Regions from separate parts of the Shewanella goraebulensis genome, predicted to be linked through region 3. Evidence: predicted binding sites of a transcription regulator. Region 3 holds the regulator's gene; each other region holds the start of a gene.
What was found. The regulator sigma-54, encoded in region 3, starts transcription at its own class of promoters, with help from an activator protein. The targets are predictions, from matches to a motif close to GTTGGCACGNNNNTNGNNT.

Region 1 (4,293 bases), 1.0 Mb from region 3:
GCCTTGATACACAAGACAGTTATGATCTACTAGCTGCTCAGGACGTGAAATAGTGCCATTTTGGGCAATATATTCAGGCGATGCCGCAAGTAAAAATTGACACTTCATCAATGGACGAGCCACCATGCCTAGAGGCAATTGCTCAGACATAGTTAATAATAAATCTAAGCCTTCACTTACTACATCAACTTTATGATCAAGTAAGCTTACTTGTAGCTCAAGTTCAGGGTGCTTAGCCATAAACTCAGGTAAAGCTGGAATGATGTGCATAGTACCGAAAGACTGGGAAATACCCACTTTCAATACACCGCGAGTGGCATCATTTAAGTTATGAACACTTGCGACAGCTTGTTCAGCATCGCGAAGCAACTCTTCACCTTGAATATAAAGCAAGTTACCTGCTTCTGTCAGACTCAAACTACGCGTAGTACGTTGAATAAGTTGAACCCCAAGTTTATGTTCAAGATCAGCGACCTGAGTACTTACTTTCGACTTAGATATACTCAATCTTCTGGCTGCGGCGCTAAAACTTCCTGCGCGGGCAACATGAGTAAAAATAGCAATAGGTTCTAACAGTTCTAACATGGGAGTCGCCTTAAGCTGTTTACGACATTAAAAATAGTTTTTGGAATGCCAATCACTGTAACCTCCTCGAAACAAAACCGAACAAGATTTAAGCGATATAACGGTGCAAAAATGAATGCACTATTTACCAAAAAAGAAATTAAATTGTGATAGTCCGTTATCCTGTATAACCAATCAAAACTAAAACAATAAGTTAATCAAATTAGCTATGCAGTTTTATAATTTTATGGAGTATACCAAAAAAATCACAAATGGCTCTATATTTATAATATACAATTTTTTTATCAGAACAAATCATTAGTTATTCATAAATACAGTTGAATTAGGATTTTAAGGGCATTAAAAACGAAAAAGCCCCTGCATATAGATACAGGGGAAGGTCAGGTGCATTTTGACAATGCTAGAAATTGAACAATCGAGATAATGAGTTTAGTAATAATAAATAGGGGGTTACTTTTACTAAACTAATACCATTACCTGTTAGCTTTAGACTCAAAAACAATCATTGAGCTCAATTCAACTAAATTTACTAAGACCACTTATTCGTAACGGTTATCAAGTGTTGCTAATTCGAACGAAGAAAGCTCAGGGATTGACTGACGAACTTCAGATTCTAGAACCATAAGCTCCTCAAAGTCAGCACAGATTTTTTCGGCCTTTTCTTCAATAGCTTGCGATTGGTCGGCAATTTGAAGCTCAATATCTTCACCTACTTTTTCCATTTTGGTAGAAAATGCTTCAATCTTCTCTTCGAAACTTCCACCTTCTGATGACATCATTTCAGCGCCAATTGCCATCATGAAACTGCCCATCGAATTAGCTATCATCGCTTCCATTTCTTTTTCAAAGTCTTCATTAAATGCGTCTTCAATTGAAGACTCAGTAGCACCTAAATAAAACTTGTCGCCTTGCTGATAAGCCGCTTCATCTACTCGAGATTGAATACCTGTTAGTAATTCATCTAACTTGGCGCCTGTTGCGTCACCAAAGATTGGAGTTAAGGCTAAACTAACGGCGTCAGTGGCAAGCACCACCACTTCATTTACTAGGTCAATAATTTCTGGAACTTGTTGAGATAACTCTTCTGAATAGTCGTTTAACAGTTTGCTTTGCTTACTGTCTAATTTGATCTTACTACCTTCAACATACAGCTCGCCCATCTCAACTCGATATAACTCTTCGCCCTTTTCGCTAATAAGCAGTTTTTTGGGTTCGACGGTTACGTCATAGTTTAAAGTGACATTACATTCTTCATCATCGATAGACAGCTTTGCCATAGCAGGTGACATAGCACCTGCTGTAAAAATAAGCCCTGACAAAGCAATACCTTTAATCAATCCGCTGGTGAAATTAGTTTGAGTTTTCATTAGCTCTTCCTTAGCTGTTAATAAAGCCAGTCATTAATGTATAGACTGAATTTTTAATTTGGTTATCAATTGTGTTCTTTGTAAAACTTACACTAGATAAAGCACAGATCGCGCCAACAATGAAAAAGCCTTTTATTTCAGTAAATAAGTAGGATTAATCCTAAATAGAGAACAGTATAAAATTAAAAAGTTAACCGACTATGAGTGAAATAAACAACAAAGTGGTGTATTTCACTCATTGGTAATATTCTGAAAAGAAGAGTTTAAAAACTGGAGAGACTGAACGACTAACTGAGTTGCTTACGTTAGTTGCTCACATTAGAAACTTGCTGGGCTACTAATAAAGCAAGCGGTTAAAAAATCGAACGACCTAAAGACTGTGATAAATACTCAAGCATACGAGTACCAGCCAAAGAGTTGCCATTTTGGTCTAGCTCAGGAGACCACACACAAATAGACATATCACCTGGTATTACCGCAATAATACCGCCACCTACTCCACTTTTTCCTGGCATACCAACTCGATAAGCAAACTCACCAGCACCATCATATAAGCCAGAAGTAGCCAATAATGCATTCAACTGTCTGGTTTGAACTGGCGTGATTAATTGCTCATTTTGCAGTGTCTTACCACGATTAGCTAAATAGAACATTGCCTTTGATAAATCAGCGCAATTCATCTTCAACGAGCAGTAGTGAAAATAGCTTTTTAATACCGTATCGACATTGCCATTAAAATTACCAAATGATTTCATCAGGTATGCAATGGATGCGTTTCTGGCACTAAATTTAAACTCTGAATTCGCCACATTTTTGTCAAAACATATATGTGAATTACCACTGAGTTTTCTAACCTCTTCAAGCATGCGGTGCTTAGGCGCACTTTGCCTTGCCTGAATTAGATCAGCAATCACTAACGCGCCAGCATTGATAAAGGGATTACGAGGAATACCGCGCTCTAACTCAACTTGAACTAGCGAGTTAAAAGACTGACCAGATGGTTCTTTGCCCACTCTGCTCCAAATTTCGTCATCACTATATAGGCTAAGCGCTAGCGTAAGGCTGAAAACCTTAGAAATACTTTGAATTGAAAATGGCTCTAGGTAATCACCAGCGCCCATGGTTTGACCATCAGCGGTAGTAACAGCAATCGCAATTTTATTAGGATCGACATTTCCAAGTGCTGGAATGTAGTTTGCGACCTTCCCAGAACCAATAAGTGGCCGAACTTTGTCGACCACTTCTTCAAGCAATATCTGCTCAGGCATTGGCTGAATTAGCCCCACCAGATGTCATATAATGCACTGACTTCAAGTTCAGAAACTTTCTTTGCTTCCCAAAATGCTTTAACAGCAGCAACATCTTCTTCGGTACATTTACCAATTTGCTGTGTAGCAATGATGCCTTCCCACATTTTGTGGCCACCACCGTGGAAACCTAAGTTACGAGGCTCGATAACTTGATCGATAAACTCATCAACAGTTTTATCAATGTCTTCTTCAGAGATTGACTCTTCAAAAGTCCAGACCACATCAAAACCAAGTTCTTGGAACTCATCAACGCGTAATTTTTTACGTAAACGGCGAGTACGATTCTTAGCCATGTTTATATCCTAGTTTGTATTATCGTTTAAAAATTATTATGTAAAATCAACAGTAAACTATCTTAGCTTACTCTTTCAAACATTAAATCCCAAACGCCATGGCCTAAACGGTGACCACGTGCTTCAAATTTTGTTAATGGGCGATGTTCAGGGCGTTCAACCACTGTATTGGTTTCAGATTGGTTTTTATAACCTTCTGCACCAGACATCACTTCAAGCATATGTTCACTGTAGTTTTCCCAGTCTGTTGCCATATGGAAAACACCACCAATTTTAAGCTTACGACGAATAAGTTCAGCAAATTCAGCTTGGACGATACGACGTTTATGATGACGCTTTTTATGCCATGGATCTGGGAAGAACAATTGCACACGACTCAGTGAACCATCTGCAATGCTGTTTTCAAGCACTTCCATTGCATCATGGTGATAAACACGTAGGTTAGTCACTTCCGCTTTACCTGCATCAACAAGACAAGCACCAACACCCGGCTTATGAACTTCAATACCAATATAATTTAATTCTGGGGCAGCTTGCGCCATTTCAACTAATGAAGCGCCCATACCAAAGCCGATTTCTAATACAGTGTCAGCCTCACGATTAAATACTTCAGTAAGATTAATCGCCTCAGGAGTGTAATCTAATCCCATCGTTGGCCAGTATGATTCAATTGCTTGAGCTTGGCCTTTTGTTAGGCGTCCTTCTCTCAATACAAAGCTTCTAATCTTACGAATATAT
Region 2 (4,293 bases), 510 kb from region 3:
TTACGATGTTCAGATTGGCCCTGACGAATCGCTTTTAAAAGTCCTAAGCCATTCAGTTTAGGCATATTCCAGTCTGAAATGATTAAGTCTACTTTTTCTTCTTCTAGTATTTGCAGCGCCTCTTTACCGTGGGCTGCTTTAATCACTTTTTTAAATCCTATGGAAATTAGCATGCTGCCAACGGTTTTCAACATGGCAGGAAAGTCATCGACAATTAGCACCGTTAATCCTGAATATTTATTGATAAGGTGAACAGGCTGCAAAGTATGACTCCTAGAATTCGAACGTTATTAGATAATACTCTGCTTTTATTTACTTTTCAGTAATCATTGTGAAACAAAGTGCAAATTAATTTGAGAGGAGATTTGTTGAGTTTGAAAGGTAAATTAAGCAAGCTTTGTCGGTCAAAAGTATTGAAATTGTTGTTATTAAGCATGACCGACAGACTATGCAAAAAACCATATTAATTAGGAAGTCGATTAATACTATTTGTAGATTTAAGACTATTCATATTGATTAATACTCTTCATATCGATTACTGCTTTATGCCTAAACGTTTAGCTAAGCGATGTAAGTTACCTGTATCTAAACCGAGTTCACGGGCTGTGGCAGACCAGTTTTGTTGATTTTGCTGGTAACTTTGTTGAATTAACTGCTTTTGAAATTCTTCGGTGGCCTGTTTGAAGTTTTGACAGCTGAAGTTTGCGCTGGCATCAGAAATGTTGCCAGCAGAGCTATTAGCATATGAGGCACTAGCATTTGAGACATTAGCATTTGAGCCTGAGCCATAGTCATTCGAGCTACTTTCATTCGAGCTACTTTCATTCGAGCTACTTTCATTCGAGCTATTATCATTCAAGCCGTGAGCACTCGAGCTTTGCAAATTAATATGCTCAATGTCGAGGGTGATTTGCTTAACCTTCTGTCTATTATCTGCAGTTAATGGCGCCTTACTACTTGCCTTTGCTAATACTGCAGCGCGGCTAATGAGGTGCTCAAGTTCGCGAATGTTTCCCGGCCAAGTGTAGTCTTTTAAGGTTTGAGTCAGCGACTCACTTAAACGAATGTTGCTAAGATTTAGCTTACGGCACATGCGCTCAGCAAAGAATCCTGCTAGTAGAATGACATCACCTTCACGTTCCCGAAGAGGTGGCACTGCGATGGGGAATACGCTTAAACGATGGTATAAATCGGCTCTAAATCTACCTGCTTTAACTTCTTCGTGCATGCTGCGATTGGTCGCTGCGACGATACGGGTATTAACCCTAATATGGCGGTCATCACCCACACGCTGGATGTCACCATATTGCAGTGCTCGCAATAATTTAGCTTGCAACGACAGTGATAACTCGCCGATTTCATCTAGAAACAAGGTGCCGCCATCGGCTTGTTCAAATTTACCTTTGCGGTTGCTGATAGCACCAGTAAACGCGCCTTTAACATGGCCAAATAACTCACTTTCAGCTACCGATTCAGGTAAAGCTGCACAGTTTAAATAAACTAGTTGATTGCTTGCACGGTTCGATTGCTGATGAATAGCACTGGCGACAAGCTCTTTACCAACACCGGTTTCCCCCATGATAAGTACAGTCAAATCGGTATTGGCCACGGCATTTATTTGCTCTTTTAGCGCTTGCATATTGGCTGACTGACCAATCATTTCAATTCTGTCGCCACGGCGTGAGGTGAGAGTTTGATTTTCAATTGCTGAAACACTGGTTTGTTTTTCTAATTGCTCAATGAGTAAAGCCGTGTGCAAGCCGCTGGCAGCAAGGGCACTAACAAAGCGTAAATCTTCGTTGCGCAGTAAATCGAACTGACCAGGGTCAAAGGCATCAATGGTAATTGCACCAATGAGGCGGTCATCAATCAGCAGTGGTAACCCAATACATGAATGCACCTGCAGCTTTTCATCATGGTTTGAGATTAAGCCATCATAAGGATCGGCAAGGTGGCTATCAGCTGGAAATCGAACGATATCGCCAGCGCGAGCTATGGCTTCAAGGCGAGGGTGATCATCGATGACAAAGCGGCGACCGAGTACATCATCCGCTAAGCCATTGATAGCTAATGGGGTGAATTGCTGATCTTGATACAATAAAAGCGCCGAGGCATCGCAATTTAACACCTGACGAATGGTGGCGAGTAAACGATCGAATCTATCGGGGGTTGTGAGCCCTGAGTTTAAGTCTTGGGTAATACTTTGCCATTGCACCATTAAAGAAATCATCAGCAGTACTCTTTCGCCCAGCGAGTTAATTGAAAGTTTGTCAATATGACAATTGTAGTGTCACTTTGACAAAAGTAAAGTTTGTCATTATGACATGGTTTGCTGGGATGGTATTTACCAATTCGTTATTTTTTAATGGTTTATACAATTGGCACGTCTAGTGCAATTACTCAAATAGGAAACGAAATAACAAATTATTTAACTCGATTACTATTTGAAGCACTAGGTATTAGATTATGACTATTCATGTAAAAAACAACATTCATTGGGTCGGACAACGTGACTGGGAAATTCAAGATTTTCACGGCACCGAATATAAAATGACCCGTGGCACCTCTTATAACAGCTATCTGATCCGTGAAGAAAAAACCGTTTTAATTGATACCGTCGATCATCGTTTTAGTCATCAGTTTATTCAAAACTTAGCAATGGAAATCGATTTAAATACTATCGACTACATTGTGATTAACCATGCTGAAGAAGATCACTCGGGTGCGTTATCAGCCTTAATGGAAAAAATTCCTAATACACCTATCTATTGTACAGAAGCGGCAATCGATTCGATTGTTGGGCATCATCATCACCCAGAATGGAACTTCAAGACCATTAAAACCGGTGAAAGCTTGGATATTGGTAATGGTAAACAACTGATATTTATTGAAGCGCCAATGCTGCATTGGCCTGACAGTATGATGACTTACATGACAGAAGATGCAGTGCTATTTAGTAACGATGCCTTTGGTCAGCACTATTGCGATGAGCATTTATTTAACGATGAAGTCGATCAAAATGAATTAAAAGAGCAGTGCTTACGCTACTACGCCAACATTCTTACCCCGTTTAGTAGCCTAGTAACGGCTAAAATCCATGAAGTATTAAGCTTTAATGTGCCAGTGGACATGATTGCTACTTCGCACGGCATTGTTTGGCGTGATAACCCAACGCAAATCATTCATCAATACCTTGAGTGGGCGGATAATTATCAAGAAGACAAAATCACCATTTTCTACGATTCCATGTCAAACAACACCCGCATGATGGCTGATGCCATTGCTCAAGGGATCCATGATGTAGACCCCGGAGTAGCGGTAAAAGTGTTTAATGTGTCAAAGCATGATAAGAATGAAATCTTATCGCATACCTTCCGTTCAAAAGGCGTATTAGTTGGCTCATCAACGATGAACAACGTAATGATGCCTAAGATTGCTGGCATGCTCGAAGAAATCACCGGCCTTCGCTTTAAAGAGAAAAAAGCAGCAGCCTTTGGTAGCTATGGCTGGAATGGCGGCGCTGTAGATCGCATTCATGCACGCTTAACTGATGCGGGTTTTGAAACTGCAATCAGTTTAAAAACCAAATGGCGCCCAGATGGCAAAGCCATGCGCGAGTGTCGTGAACATGGTCGCCAAATTGCTAAGCAGTGGGCTTTGCATGCGTTATCACCTGATGTGCAATCTGTTGAGGTTCAAAATGAAATGGCATTGTCAGAGTCAACAGCGCCTGAGCAACATCCTGCAGATTGTCAGTGCATGATTTGTACTGTGTGTAACTGGATTTATGATCCTGCCATCGGTGAGCCTAATCAAGGTGTTGAAGCGGGAACGCGTTGGGCGGATGTGCCTGATTACTTTCTCTGTCCTGAATGCAACTTAGGTAAAGATGTGTTTGCAGAGCATAACGCTTAATTCGCGTTTGTATTGATGAGTTACAGGTTGAGGATATCATGATGACAGCTCCAATTATCATCATTGGCAGTGGTTTTGCTGCCTATCAATTGATTAAAAATATTCGTAGACAAGATAACGAAGTGGCTATTCAGGTTTTTACTGGCGATAACGGTGATGAATATAACAAGCCCGATTTAAGTCATGTATTTACTAAAAAGCAAGATGCAGATGCCCTAGTACTTCAATCTGGAGCTGCATTTGCAAAGCAATACAAGGTCAGCTTATTTGCTAATACTTGGGTTGATGACATTGATACCCAAGCACAAAGTATTTTCGTTAATGGGCAAGCATACCCATATTCGAAACTGGTTTTCGCTACAGGCGCCAGCGCTTTTG
Region 3 (4,293 bases):
CACCAGCGCTAGAGCAAACTCAATAATGACACAAATAACGTTAACAGCTGAAAACTTGGCGAAAAGTTATAAAAGCCGCCAAGTAGTTAAAAATGTCAGCCTGACAGTTAAAACTGGGCAAATTGTGGGGCTATTAGGGCCAAATGGCGCAGGTAAAACCACCACCTTTTATATGGTGGTTGGTTTAGTTAAAAGCGATAAAGGCCGGATATTAATTGATTCTGACGATCTCACTGCAGATCCAATGCATCTCCGCGCTCGCAAAGGCATTGGTTATTTACCACAAGAAGCCAGTATTTTTCGAAAGCTGACCGTACACGATAACATTATGGCTGTGTTACAAACCCGCAAGAGTTTAACCACAGAGCAGCGCATTGAAGAATTAGAACACTTATTAGAAGAGTTCAATATCACTCATATTCGCGATAGCCAAGGCATGGCATTATCGGGTGGTGAACGTCGCCGGGTAGAAATCGCACGCGCATTGGCAGCCAATCCTAAGTTCATTTTATTGGATGAGCCTTTCGCAGGTGTTGATCCTATCTCTGTGATAGATATCAAGAAAATTATTCAACAATTAAAAAGTCGTGGTTTAGGTGTGTTAATTACAGACCATAATGTTCGTGAAACACTTGATGTGTGTGAGCGCGCGTATATTGTCAGCCACGGTGATTTAATTGCAGAAGGCACGCCTGCTGAAATCTTAGACAATCAGCAAGTCAGGTCAGTATACTTAGGTGAGCAATTCAAGCTATAGTTAGCATTCTTTAGTGCACAATATGGCATTTCGCGACCAGTATCAGTCCCACTTTTTAGTGCTATGTTCTAGACTCAACTTATCGTTGAACTAAATGCTAAACCAAAGCATTGTTTAACGTCAGTCTAGAAAACGATAAAAAGGTGCTAGACCCACACAATTGTTAGTCGCGATGATGAAATTCAATTAGGGATAAGCGGTAAATGAAAGCCTCACTCCAACTCAAAATGGGTCAACACCTGACGATGACCCCTCAGTTGCAACAAGCCATACGCTTATTGCAACTTTCCTCATTGGAGCTACAGCAAGAAATTCAACAAGCACTTGACTCAAACCCTCTCCTTGAGCTCGAAGATGAGTTTGCTAAAGCCAAAGAACCCGTAAAAGAAAACGCCCAGCAAACCGACACTGATTTTAGCGATAATAGCCAAGTTACCGTTGAAAAAGACACCTCTACCGTTGATACCACGGAATCATTAACCAAAGAGTCGATGCCAGAAGATCTCCCGATGGATACTACATGGGATGAAGTCTATACCGCATCGCCTAGTTCAGGCTCTGGGGCCGTCGCTCGTGATGACGATATGCCTTTTCAAGGTGAAACCACCGAAGGCTTATATGAACACCTTGAGTGGCAAAAAAACCTGACTCCTTTTTCTGAAAACGATCTTGTTATTGCCACAGCTATTATCGACGCCGTTGATGAACGCGGTTACTTAACCCAATCAACTGAGGACATATTGCAGGCCTTAGGTCTTGAAGATATAGAACTCGACGAAGTTGAAGCTGTACTTAAACGCGTGCAACATTTTGACCCTGTAGGAGTGGCAGCGAGAGACTTAAGTGAATGTCTCATGATTCAACTTGGTCAATATCCAGATGAAATCCCCTGCATCGACAATGTAAAATTGCTCATTAGTGAACACCTTGATTTAATTGCTGGCCGCGACTTTCGCTTATTAATGCGTAAAACCAAGCTTAAAGAAGATGATTTACGCGAAGCGATTCAATTTATTCAAACCTTGAATCCGCGTCCAGGTTTACAAATAACGCCGATTAAAGACGAATATGTCATACCTGATGTGACTGTATTTAAGAAAAGTGGCCGCTGGGTCGTAGAGCTCAATCCAGATAACATGCCCAAAATTGGTGTGAATCAGCAATACGCAGCCATGGCAAAAGGGTCTGCAAGTCAGTCTGATAGCCAATTTATTCGTGGTCACTTACAAGAAGCAAAATGGTTTATCAAGAGTATTGAGAGTCGCAATGAAACCCTGTTAAAAGTGGCCAATTGTATTGTGCAATTTCAGCAAGGATTTTTTGAGTTTGGTGAAGAAGCCATGAAACCGATGGTGCTTAATGATATTGCTGAAGCAGTTGAAATGCATGAGTCGACGATTTCTCGTGTGACGACTCAAAAATATATGCACACCCCTCGCGGACTTTTTGAACTAAAATATTTCTTCTCTAGCCACGTTAGTACTGATGATGGCGGAGAATGTTCTTCTACTGCAATTCGTGCCTTTATTAAGAAGCTTGTTGCAGCGGAAAACCAGAAAAAGCCACTTAGCGATAGTAAAATGGCGACGCTATTGGCTGAACAAGGGATTAATGTTGCTCGGCGTACGATCGCCAAATATCGTGAAGCAATGCTCATCCCTCCCTCAAACCAACGCAAAAGCTTATAAGCCTTTGTAATGGAGGATGATCTATGCAAATTAATCTGACTGGGCACCATGTAGAAATCACGCAATCTTTACGTGAGTATGTACAAACTAAGTTTTCAAAGCTTGAACGACACTTCGAACAGATCAATAATGTTCACGTTGTGCTCAATGTTCAGAAGCTGCAACAAATTGCTGAAGCAAAATTACACCTCAAAGGAGGTGAAGTTTTTGCCGTATCTCAAAACGCAGATATGTATGTCGCAATTGACGCCCTGATAGACAAATTAGACCGTCAGGTAATTAAACATAAAGAGAAGTTAATTAAACACTAACAATGGAACTTCGCACCATTCTGCAACCGGCGTGCACCACCTGCGCCACGCCGGGCAGTAAGAAAAAAGTACTGGAACTCATCAGCGATTTAATGGCTGCCCAGTACCCAACCCTATCATCACAGGCTATTTTTGAAAGTTTAATAGCACGTGAAAAAATGGGTAGTACAGGTATTGGAAATGGCATAGCTATTCCCCATGGTCGATTAAATGATATCGAACACCCGATAGCCATTTTGATCAAGTGTGAAGAAGGCATTGAGTTTGATGCTATCGACAAGAAACCCGTGGATATATTATTTGCACTGCTAGTTCCTTCAGATCAATGCCAACAGCATTTAAGTACGCTGTCTACCATGGCTGAAAAACTGAGTGATAAATTAATCCTTAAGCGACTTCGAAAGAGTCATGACGCTACAGAACTATATCAGGTTATAACTGCATGAAACTTGTCATCGTATCAGGACGATCAGGCTCAGGTAAATCAGTTGCACTTAGGGTATTAGAAGATTTAGGTTATTACTGTGTTGATAACCTGCCTCTACCACTTATTGGCAGTTTGCTTGAGCAGCTCAAGGGAAATAACGAACTTGTCGCCATCAGTGTCGATGTTCGAAATATTGAAGAGCAAGGCAAGGTTCTAGAAGAGCAAATAGCCTTATTATCTGATGATACGACTATCATTAGTTTATTTCTAAACTCAAATGATCAGGTTCTACTTAAACGCTACAGTGAAACCCGTCGATTACATCCTCTATCTAAAAACCAAATTTCGCTACAAGAAGCTATTCAGCTAGAAGGTCGTTTACTCGAACCGATTGCTAAAATGGTCGATCACTACATTGATACCTCTCAATTGACCATTTATGATCTCAGCGATCAAGTCAGACAAATATTAATGGGCAGTATCGATAAAGAGTTAGTGATTCATTTTGAGTCATTTGGCTTCAAGCATGGTATGCCAGCTGAAGCAGACTTTATGTTTGATGTGCGCTTCTTACCCAATCCGCATTGGGAAACAGAGCTAAGACCGCTAACTGGCTTAGACCAGCCAGTACAAGAATTTTTAGGCAGACAACCTTTAGTCAATAAATTCATTTGGCAAATTGAAAACCTATTTGAAACGTGGATGCCGCACCTTGAACGCAATAATCGCAGCTACTTAACCATAGCCATCGGTTGCACAGGCGGTCAACACCGCTCGGTCTACATTGCCGACCAACTAACAAAGCGCTTTAGTAATAGTAAGCACCAAGTCAGCGCCCGTCACAGAGAGCTCGACTTGTGACAACCACAATGAGTATTTCAAAAGAAATTACAATCAGTAACAAACTCGGGCTCCATGCTAGAGCAGCCACCAAGCTGGCTATTTTAGCCACCGAGTTTGAAGCGAGCATCACGCTTATCCAAGGCGAAAAACAAGCCAGCGCAGCCAGTGTGTTAGGGCTATTAATGCTAGAAAGTGGCATTGGTAAGATCATAACCGTTGAGGCAACAGGTATTGATGCGCAGCAAGCCTTAGATGCGGTGTGCAAAT

Region 1: a site for sigma-54 is predicted at 2,052-2,070, ahead of QPX86_RS06860 (YggN family protein). Genes of this name have one in related genera too.
Region 2: a site for sigma-54 is predicted at 2,378-2,396, ahead of norV (anaerobic nitric oxide reductase flavorubredoxin). Genes of this name have one in related genera too.

The regions. Positions count from the first base shown of each region.
Region 1 covers NZ_CP126972.1:1,631,268-1,635,560, reverse strand. The annotation lists gene QPX86_RS06865 (LysR family transcriptional regulator) at 1-585, opposite strand, end outside; gene QPX86_RS06860 (YggN family protein) at 1,125-1,952, opposite strand; gene glsB (glutaminase B) at 2,306-3,220, opposite strand; gene QPX86_RS06850 (50S ribosome-binding protein YggL) at 3,229-3,555, opposite strand; gene trmB (tRNA (guanosine(46)-N7)-methyltransferase TrmB) at 3,618-4,293, opposite strand, start outside.
Region 2 covers NZ_CP126972.1:1,136,923-1,141,215, forward strand. The annotation lists gene QPX86_RS04640 (ATP-binding response regulator) at 1-263, opposite strand, end outside; gene norR (nitric oxide reductase transcriptional regulator NorR) at 536-2,230, opposite strand; gene norV (anaerobic nitric oxide reductase flavorubredoxin) at 2,467-3,915, shown strand; gene norW (NADH:flavorubredoxin reductase NorW) at 3,957-4,293, shown strand, end outside.
Region 3 covers NZ_CP126972.1:625,683-629,975, reverse strand. The annotation lists gene lptB (LPS export ABC transporter ATP-binding protein) at 26-757, shown strand; gene QPX86_RS02630 (RNA polymerase factor sigma-54) at 961-2,445, shown strand; gene hpf (ribosome hibernation promoting factor) at 2,469-2,756, shown strand; gene ptsN (PTS IIA-like nitrogen regulatory protein PtsN) at 2,759-3,202, shown strand; gene rapZ (RNase adapter RapZ) at 3,199-4,044, shown strand; gene QPX86_RS02610 (HPr family phosphocarrier protein) at 4,053-4,293, shown strand, end outside.